3 regions of the Pseudoduganella sp. R-31 genome follow, and region 2 is predicted to be linked to each of the others. Evidence: predicted binding sites of a transcription regulator. Region 2 holds the regulator's gene; each other region holds the start of a gene.
What was found. The regulator HrcA, encoded in region 2, represses chaperone genes, less so after heat shock. The targets are predictions, from matches to a motif close to TTAGCACTCNNNNNNNNNGAGTGCTAA.
Positions count from the first base shown of each region.

Region 1 (3,253 bases), 920 kb from region 2:
CACAGCTGCGCGGGTTGCGTGCAGTGCGTCTTCAACGCGGGCCTTCTTCTCTTTCATCTCGACTTCGGTGGCTGCGCCAACCTTGATCACGGCAACGCCGCCGGCCAGCTTGGCCACGCGCTCTTGCAGTTTTTCGCGGTCGTAGTCGGAGGTCGCGCCTTCGATCTGGGTGCGGATCTGTGTCACGCGGCCTTCGATGGCCGAAGCTTCGCCTGCGCCGTCGATGACGATGGTGTTTTCCTTGCCCACTTCGATGCGCTTGGCTTGGCCCAGTTCTGCCAGGGTGGCTTTTTCCAGGGTCAGGCCGACTTCTTCAGCCACTACCTGGCCGCCGGTCAGGATGGCGATGTCTTCCAGCATGGCCTTGCGACGGTCGCCGAAGCCAGGAGCTTTCACTGCGCAGGTCTTCAGGATGCCGCGGATGTTGTTGACCACCAGGGTCGCCAGTGCTTCGCCTTCGATGTCTTCAGCGATGATCAGCAGTGGACGGCCGGCTTTTGCTACTTGCTCCAGTACTGGCAGCAGGTCGCGGATGTTGGAGATCTTCTTGTCGCACAGCAGGACGAATGGGTTCTCCAGGACGGCAACTTGCTTTTCCTGGTTGTTGATGAAGTATGGGGACAGGTAGCCGCGGTCGAACTGCATGCCTTCCACGATGTCCAGCTCGTCGTGCAGGGACTTGCCGTCTTCAACGGTGATGACGCCTTCCTTGCCCACTTTTTCCATCGCTTCGGAGATGCGCTCGCCGATCGATGCGTCGGAGTTGGCGGAGATCGCGCCAACCTGGGCGATTTCCTTGGAGGTGGTGCATGGCTTGGAGATGGACTTCAGCTGTTCGACGGTGGCAGCAACTGCCTTGTCGATGCCGCGCTTCAGGTCCATCGGGTTCATGCCGGCGGCAACGTATTTCATGCCTTCGCGGACGATGGCCTGGGCCAGCACGGTTGCGGTGGTGGTACCGTCACCGGCGTTGTCGGAGGTCTTGGAAGCGACTTCCTTGACCATCTGCGCGCCCATGTTCATCAGCTTGTCTTTCAGTTCGATCTCTTTGGCGACCGAAACGCCGTCCTTGGTGACGGTTGGGGCGCCGAAGGAGCGCTCCAGCACCACGTTGCGGCCTTTCGGGCCCAGGGTGACTTTCACTGCGTTGGCGAGGATGTTCACGCCTTCGACCATCTTGGAACGTGCGGAATCGCCGAAAATGACTTCTTTAGCTGCCATGTTTGTTTCTCCTGAATTCTGTATCTAGGGGGCTGTGATTACTTCTGTACCACGGCCATGATGTCTTCTTCGCGCATTACCAGCAGTTCCTGGCCGTCTACCTTGACGGCTTGGCCGGCGTATTTGCCGAACAGAACGCGGTCGCCCACTTTCACTTCCAGAGCACGCACGGTGCCGTTGTCAGCAACTTTGCCGTTGCCAACTGCCAGCACTTCACCCTGGTCCGGCTTTTCAGCGGCTGCATCAGGGATGATCAGGCCGGACGCGGTCTTGGTTTCCTGGTCCAGGCGTTTGACGATGACGCGGTCATGCAAAGGGCGAAGGTTCATACAAAACTCCTTTTACTCGGTTTATTGACAGTTGTTAGCACTCTCGGCTAACGAGTGCCAACAATTATAGGGACGACACTTTCCCTTTTCAAGGGAATTTCTTTGCGCTTGGTCAAGCGTTGAATTGATATCAATCATGCCAGAGATGCAACGGCATGGCGCGCGAGTGGCGGGGAGGGGGTAAAGCGGGGCAGTTATAAAAGAAAAATGGGACCGTCGCCGGTCCCATCATGGTCACGCACGCAGATCAATGCTGTTTGCGGCGATGCACGCCGGCCATGCCGAGCAGGCCGATGCCGAGCAACCCCAGCACGCCCGGTTCAGGGACGGGGGCGACAAAATCGAGGATACCGCCTTCCTGCGTGATGGCAATGTCGAGGGCGTTGGTGCAATCCACGGTATCGCAATCGACGCCTTGCGTGGTGTTGTTGAATGCTGCGAACGAGGCAGTGTAGAACGGATCCGGGTCGAAGAAGTAGGCTTTGCCTTCCGCGGTCAGGAACCAGCTCATGGTGACGTTCTGGAACACGCCGCCGAGGTTGTCGATGCCGCCTACGCCATTGTAGGCAAAGTCGGACCAGGCCAGCTGGGTCTGGGCGCCGGCAAAGTTAATGGACGGATCGGTTCCGACCACGGCCTGGTTATAGGTGTTGTCGTTGCCGACGTCGGCCCACAGCTGCAGCGACAGCGCGGTCGGGGTGCAGGAAACGCCCGGGCCAAGAATGCCGCTGCAAGAGAAGTCCTGGTGGAACGTGGCATACAAGCCATAGTCGAAGTTGACGCGGGTATCCGTAGTCGACACGTTGTTCGAATTCAGCGAAAAGCCGCTGAACACGATGTAGCCGTTGGACACGTAATTGTTGCCCACGCCGGTATAGGCCACGCGCGCGGACGACACGCCGTTGATGGCGTCGGCGGTGAAGATGTTGCCGGCAGGTGCCAGTCCCGTTGGGTCCACCTGGAAGGAGGGTGCAGCGGCAGCGCTGCCAGTTGCCAGAGCGCCAAACGCTAGCAGCATGCTGGCGGCCAGGCCGCGAACGCTAGGTGTGAGAATCTTCATTACATTTCTCCGTTGAGAGGATAAAGCACCAGTTTTGGGATGACTGAGCATTAAATTTGTTCAGGTCATGATCTTTATCAAAGCAATACATATGCCACATTTAAAATGCGGCCGAAAAACAAAAACTTAGTATTAACTTTCAAACCATGTTGTTTGCGCTGCGCGGCCTGCTCTGTAAAATATTCCGACATGTAGCTTCTCAAGATTAAGTAGCAAATTCAATGACTTGGATGATATATTTGGTGAGCATTCGCATGTTTTGATATTTTGTGTGACTTTTTATGCCGCGCTCGGCGTGAGTATTAATTTAAAATTAAACTGCATTTATTTCGACTGCGCGGCAAGCATTGCCGAGAATTTGCGCTTGGCTAACTGAATTGCTAGCCAGTTCAGGGGATGGCTATTGCCGCCCGGTCGCCAGGTGTAGACGAATTTGTCGCGATAGGCGTCGTACTGGAAGCCATGCGGTGCGGCCAGGATCTTGCCGCGCTTGAGCATCATCTTGACGGCCTGGGTGGCGGCCACGCCCGAGCAAAGCTGGCAAGCCATCGAGGTCGAGGCGCCGCGCCGCTCCGCCAGGTTGATACCGCCCGGCACCAGGTAGCTGCGATGCAGGGCGGCCGGCGCTAGGCCGACCAGGAAG
Region 1 is NZ_CP183986.1:5,637,432-5,640,684, reverse strand. Features, by position in the region: gene groL (chaperonin GroEL) at 1-1,221, opposite strand, end outside; gene groES (co-chaperone GroES) at 1,260-1,550, opposite strand; gene pepA (flocculation-associated PEP-CTERM protein PepA) at 1,798-2,610, opposite strand; gene ACN9MY_RS25720 (ThiF family adenylyltransferase) at 2,935-3,253, opposite strand, start outside.
Region 1: groES (co-chaperone GroES) is a predicted target of HrcA. The motif match lies at 1,585-1,611, and genes of this name have one in related genera.

Region 2 (3,253 bases):
AGGTAACAGTCACGATCAAGTTGAAATTGATATCCTTACTTGGCTCGATTTTGCCGGTACCGTTGCCGTTGGTGCCACCGGCGACCGTGCATTTCTGGCTGGGGTTGGTCGGTTGGTTCAGCACGGTGACCCCATACACGCTGCCGTTGCCGATCGGGGTGGCGAACTGCCAGCTGCCGTTGGCGGCCACGTTCACGGTCTGGGCCCCGTTGGCCAGCACCAGGCCGCTGCCGGCCAGGCCGCTGACCGTGCCGCCCAGCGGGTACGGGTCGGGGGTGCAGGTCACGACTGTCTGGTTGTAGGTGTAGTAGTTGATCTTGCCGGTGTTGTTGGCCAGCTTGCAGCTGACGTTGGCCGGCACGCTCTTGATGCTCACATTGAACTGGGAGTCCGGAGCCATCAGCGTCTTGAAGGAATAACTGCCGTTGCCAGCGGTGGTGATGGTCAGGTCGTCGCCGCCATTGTTCTGCAGCACCAGGTCGCCGCGGTCCAGTCCGAGGACCTGGACTACCAGGGCGATGCTGCCATTGCCCTTGCCGCCGCAGGCGGCCAGTCCGGCGACGCACAGCAGCGCGGCGGCGGCAGACAGATACTTACTCTTCATTCCACTTTCTCCAGTCGGTTGCGCGCGTCGCGCGGTCAAATCGGCGCCTATTTTAGTGCATTTGCACCATCCATAGCCGATTTGGCCAGCTTTTCCCTTGTAACAGCTTGCAACCGCGGCGCGGTACAATGCGCCCATGAAGCCGAAAGCCATCCTGTTCGACCTGGACGATACCCTGTGGCCGATCGCGCCTGTCATCGCTGAAGCGGAGCTGACGCTGCACGCCTGGCTGGCGGCCCATGCGCCCAGGGTGGCGGCGCAATGGTCGATCGATGCCTTGCGCGCGCACCGCGCCGAACTGGCGGCGGCGCAGCCGGAACTGCTGATCGACCTGGGCCAGTTGCGCCGCGCCAGCCTGCACGCGGCCTTTGCCGCGGCCGGCGAGGATGCCGCCCATGTCGAGGGCGCGATGGCGCACTTCTTTGCCGCGCGCAATGCAGTCACGCCGTATGACGATGTACTGCCGGGCTTGCTCAAGCTGCGCCAGCATGTGCAGCTGGGCACGATTTCCAATGGCAATGCCGACCTGGAAGTGATCGGCCTGGCCCACCATTTCGAGGTATCGCTGGCGGCGGCCCGTTTCGGCGCGGCCAAGCCGGCGCCGGACATCTTCCGCGCGGCCTGCCAGGCGCTGGGCGTGGCGCCGCACGATGCGGTGTACGTGGGCGACGACCTGGCGCTGGACGTGGCGGGGGCGCAGGCGGCCGGCTTGCGCGCGGTGTGGATGAACCGGCACGGCGCCGGCCTGCCGGACGGTGCGCCGCAGCCGGACGCGATTTGCGCCACGCTCGATGAATTGCTTGCGTGGCTGGAACAACAGTTGGCAGAATAGGCCTATGCATCTCGATATCCGTGCCCAAACCCTGCTCAAAGCCCTGGTTGAGCGTTACATCGCCGACGGCCAGCCGGTGGGCTCGCGCGCCCTGTCCAAGATTTCCGGGCTGGAGCTGTCGCCGGCCACCATCCGCAACATCATGGCCGACCTGGAAGAGCAGGGCTATGTCGCCAGCCCGCATACTTCGGCGGGACGGGTGCCGACCCCGCGCGGCTACCGCATCTTTGTCGACACCCTGCTGACGGTGCAGCACATCGATGAAAGCGCGGTGCAGGCCAGCCTGCGCGCGGCCTCGCCGCAGCCGCAAAAGCTGATTGCCAATGCGGCCCAGATGCTGTCGTCGCTGACCCAGTTTGCCGGCGTGGTGCTGGCGCCGCGCCACGAGTCGGTGTTCCAGCAGATCGAATTCCTGCGCCTGGGCGAAAAGCGGGTGCTGCTGGTGATTGTTTCACCCGGCGGCGACGTGCAAAACCGCATCCTGCTGACCGACGTCGATTACACGCCGGCCCAGTTGCAGCAGTCGGCCAATTTCATCAACCAGCACTATTCCGGGCTGTCGTTCGAGGACGTGCGCGGGCGCCTGCAGCATGAGCTGCGCCAGTTGCGCGACGATATGGGGCGCCTGATGCAGGCGGCGGTGGAGGCGGGCAGCGAGGCCATGGCCGAATCGGAAGACATGGTGATCGCCGGCGAGCGCAACCTGCTGTCGGTGGCCGACCTGTCCTCGAACATGAGCTCGCTGCGCGCGATGTTCGACCTGTTCGAGCAAAAGACCGGGCTGATGCAGCTATTGGACGTGTCGTCCAAGGCCTCCGGCGTGCAGATCTTCATCGGCGGCGAATCGCAGCTGGTGCCGATGGATGAAATGAGCGTGGTCACCGCGCCCTATGAGGCCAACGGCAAGATCGTGGGGACGCTGGGGGTGATCGGGCCGACCCGCATGGCGTACGAGCGAGTGATCCCGATTGTCGATATCACGTCGCGGCTGCTGTCGAACGCGCTGAGCAACCACTGAAAAATCAATGCTTGTGCGGGCAGTTGACCTTGGTGCAGCTGCCGTAGATGGCCAGCGCGTGTTCGGCGATCTTGAAGCCGCGCTCGGCGGCGATGCTTTGCTGGCGCTTTTCAATCTCTTCGTCGACGAATTCTTCCACCCGGCCGCAATCGAGGCAGACCAGGTGGTCGTGGTGCGAGCCTTCGTTGAGCTCGAAAATCGCCTTGCCGCTTTCGAAATGGTTGCGGTTGAGCAAGCCGGCCTGTTCGAACTGGGTCAGCACGCGGTACACCGTGGCCAGGCCGACGTCCATGTTTTCGGCCAGCAGCAGCTTGTACACGTCTTCCGCCGTCAGGTGGCGCACGGGGCTGCTCTGGAAAATATCGAGGATCTTCAGGCGCGGCAGGGTAGCCTTCAGGCCGGAGGCCTTCAGGTCGGTAGGGCTGTTACTCATGTTTGCTAACGTCAGTTGCGGGAAGTGCTTTATGATATAGCGTTTTAGGCACTTCTGCTCACGGAATTGAGGTATGCATAATATGCGTTTGACCCCGCTGTCTTTGTTGCAACGTAGCACTCCGCTGCTGGCTGCCGCCCTGTTGGCTGCCTGCGCCAGCAAGCCAGCCACCGTGGCCCCGGTGGAAGCCTCGCAGGGGGCCCAGACCACCCAGATCACCAAGACGCAGAAATTCCTGTGGTTCTTCTCGCCCTACCGCCCCGATATCCAGCAGGGCAATTTCGTGTCGAAGGAGATGCTGGCCCAGCTCAAGAACGGCATGACGAAGGACCAGGTCAAGTTCCTGCTCGGCACGCCGCTGATGGC
Region 2 is NZ_CP183986.1:6,553,589-6,556,841, reverse strand. Features, by position in the region: gene ACN9MY_RS29875 (hypothetical protein) at 1-604, opposite strand, end outside; gene ACN9MY_RS29870 (HAD family hydrolase) at 741-1,436, shown strand; gene hrcA (heat-inducible transcriptional repressor HrcA) at 1,441-2,454, shown strand; gene fur (ferric iron uptake transcriptional regulator) at 2,459-2,887, opposite strand; gene ACN9MY_RS29855 (outer membrane protein assembly factor BamE) at 2,994-3,253, shown strand, end outside.

Region 3 (3,253 bases), 1.9 Mb from region 2:
AAAGCGCCCCGGAGGGCGCCAGTTTTTATAGTTGGTTTTCACAACTTATTGTGTGCGGCGGCGGCGGGCTACCCCCAAGCCCATCAGGCCGACGCCAAGCAGTGCCAAGGAAGCGGGTTCCGGAACCTCTTGCGGGGGAAGGCCCGGGTCGGTCGGCGCATTGGCGCTGTTGGCCATGACTTTGAATTCGACATTGGTATTGTTGTCGTGCACGTTCAGCGAATTGAGCTTGAAGGTGTGGACGACGCCCGCCGTCAGGGAAACTTCGTCCCAGTAAGCGGAATAGCTGCTGGGCTTGGGGAGGGTCTTGGCCACCCCAACGTTGTCGAGGAAGAGGTCGAAGTCGAAATCCTGGACGCTGCCGCCATTTGGCGGCGTAATGCCAAAGTCGAAGGTGGTGTCGACGCTCACCGTCACGTACAGGACCTCCAGGTCTTTTACGTGAATCCAGTCGGCAAAGGTCCAAACCGATTCACCGTCAGGATTCCAGCCAGCACTGATTACCGAATCAACCGTCAATGCCAGTGGATTGCCGTAGGTTTGTCCGTCTTTGGTCGGGCCTGCAACGGCCAAGCTGGCTGTCAGGGCGCAAATTGCGGTCAATGCAAGCTTCTTGAACATGGGTAACTCCTCAGTGAGTGTGCTTGAGAGTTACTAAGCAATCGCTATGCCAGGAATTCAAACTCAGCCATATCAAGGGCTTAGCGATAGTTGCGATGTGGAATGTAAAAATTCCCGACATTAAGAAGCTTGCCCAAAAGTAAAAAAGCACCGACCCTTGCGGAATCGGTGCTTTTGCCGGAGGGTGCAGGCTTACATGTAGGCGGCCAGCGCACCCTTCATTTTCTTCAGCGCAGCCGCTTCGATCTGGCGGATGCGCTCGGCCGACACGCCGAACTCTTCCGCCAGCGTATGCAGCGTGGCGCCCGAACCATCGTCGTTGGCCAGCCAGCGTGCCTCGACGATGCGGCGCGAACGGGCGTCGAGCTTGGACAGGGCGGTTTCCAGGCCTTCGGACTGCAGGCGCACCACCTGTTCCGCTTCCAGCACCTTGGTCGGCTCCATATTGTCGGAGGACAGGTAGGCGATGGGCGAAAACTTGTCGTCTTCGTCGTCGGACGGCGCTTCCAGCGCGATGTCACGGCCGCTCAGGCGGGTTTCCATCTCGATCACGTCCTCGCGCTTCACGTCCAGGGTCCTGGCCAGTTCGTCGATTTGCGCCGGCGACATGGCGTCGAGCCCCTGCTTGTGGCTGCGCAGGTTGAAGAACAGCTTGCGCTGGGCCTTGGTGGTGGCCACTTTGACAAGGCGCCAGTTCTTCAAGATGTATTCGTGGATTTCAGCCTTGATCCAGTGCATGGCATAGGACACCAGGCGCACGCCCTGGTCGGGGTCGAAGCGCTTGACTGCCTTCATCAGGCCGATATTGCCTTCCTGGATCAGGTCGCCGTGCGGCAGGCCATAGCCCAGGTAGCCGCGCGCGATCGACACCACCAGGCGCAGGTGAGAAGTCACCAGCGTTTCCGCGGCCTTGATATCGTTCTTTTCCTTCAGGCTCTTGCCCAGCGCCACTTCTTCCTCATGGGTCAGCATGGGCAGGCGATTGACAGCCGAGATATAAGCGTCCAGGTTGCCCAGGCTCCCGCTGAAGCCAAGGGTCAGCGCGTTGCTGCCGGCAGGTGCCAGTGCGTTTGTTGCGGTCATCTTGTCTATCCTCGCTTGAAGGGAATGCTTTTCAGAGTTACCAGCATGCACGACAGAACTTAAATGATTCTTAACCTCTATCATGCCGTTCTGAACATATATTAGCACTCTCCCTTGGTGAGTGCCAATTGCTGGGATTTTATGGCTCTGATAGCAAAAACACTATCGGCAAAGCGCTATTCCTTGCGTTGGATCAAAGTCAGGATAAGGCGGGCAGGGGCGCGGCTCCGTGCGGGTACGCACTTTCAATTTAGCCTGGAAAGATGACGCTGGACGCAAAGCAGGGCGCCGATCAGGCCGAGGCCGGCGGACAGGGCCAGCAGGCCGGCCGTGCCCAGGGGATCGAGCGGAGCCAGCTGGAATTCGGAGGCGTACAGTCTTGCAAACTCTGCAATGGCCCGGTTGAGGGGCTGCAGGGCCAGCGCCACGCCGCCCAGGGCCACGCCGCCGGCACACAGGCCGAGCAGGGCGCCGGTGTAATAGAAGGGGCGGTGGATGAAACTGTCGCTGGCGCCGATCAGCTTGGACACCAGGATTTCTTCGCGCTGGGTCATCACTTGCAGGCGTATGGTATTGAACACTACCGCCACCACCACTGTGGCCAGCGTGGCGGCCAGCAGGAGCAGGGCCAGGCGCAGCACGCCCAGCAGGGCAGCCAGCCGTTTTACCCAGGCCGAATCGACTTGCACCGATTCCACGCCCGGCAGGGCGCGCATCTGGTCGGCGATGCTGTCGATCTTGCTGCCTTCGGCCGCGTCCTGGAAGGCGTTCAGCTTCACCACGTAGCTGTCCGGCAGCGGATTCTCGCCCAGGGTGGCGACCACGTCGGACAAGCCGCTCTTGGCATTGAGCTGTTCCAGCGCTTTTTCGCGCGAAGTGAAGATGATCTTGGCCGTCGGTGCAATGTTGCGCAGCGAGGAGGCCAGCCCGGTGGCCTGTTCGCGCGGCGTGTCGGCCTTGATGAAGACGCTGAGTTCAGGCTCGACCGCCATCTGCTCCGACATCGGCCGTACATTGTCGAGCAAGGTCACGCCCATGAAGGGCAGGGCCAGCGCAATCGCGACCACCAGGATATTGAACAGGAAAGAACCTGGCGCCCGGCGCACGTGCACCAGTGCAGAGCCGAGGGCGAACAGGTGGTGGCGCAGCCAGGTGCTCATGCGGCTTCCCTCATCAGTTCGCCACGTTCGAGATGGATCACGCGTGCCGCGGCGTCCAGGATCTGTTCATCGTGCGAGGAAATCAGGCAAGTCACGCCGACCGAGTGGAAGGCATGCAGCGCATCGATCACCCGGTTGGCGCTGGCGCGGTCCAGGTTGGCGGTCGGCTCGTCGGCCAGGATGATTTGCGGGCGGTTGACGATGGCGCGTGCGATCGACACGCGCTGCTGCTCGCCGCCGGACAGGGCCAGCGGCTGGCCGTCGGCGCGGTCCAGCAAGCCTACCTTGTCGAGGGCGGCCCGGGCACGCTGCTCGGCGGCGGCGCGCGGCGAACCGGTCACCAGCAGCGGCATCATGACATTGGCCAGCACCGAACGGTCGTTCAGCAG
Region 3 is NZ_CP183986.1:1,666,031-1,669,283, forward strand. Features, by position in the region: gene ACN9MY_RS07725 (PEP-CTERM sorting domain-containing protein) at 46-621, opposite strand; gene rpoH (RNA polymerase sigma factor RpoH) at 814-1,704, opposite strand; gene ftsX (permease-like cell division protein FtsX) at 1,950-2,864, opposite strand; gene ACN9MY_RS07740 (cell division ATP-binding protein FtsE) at 2,861-3,253, opposite strand, start outside.
Region 3: rpoH (RNA polymerase sigma factor RpoH) is a predicted target of HrcA. The motif match lies at 1,806-1,832, and genes of this name have one in related genera.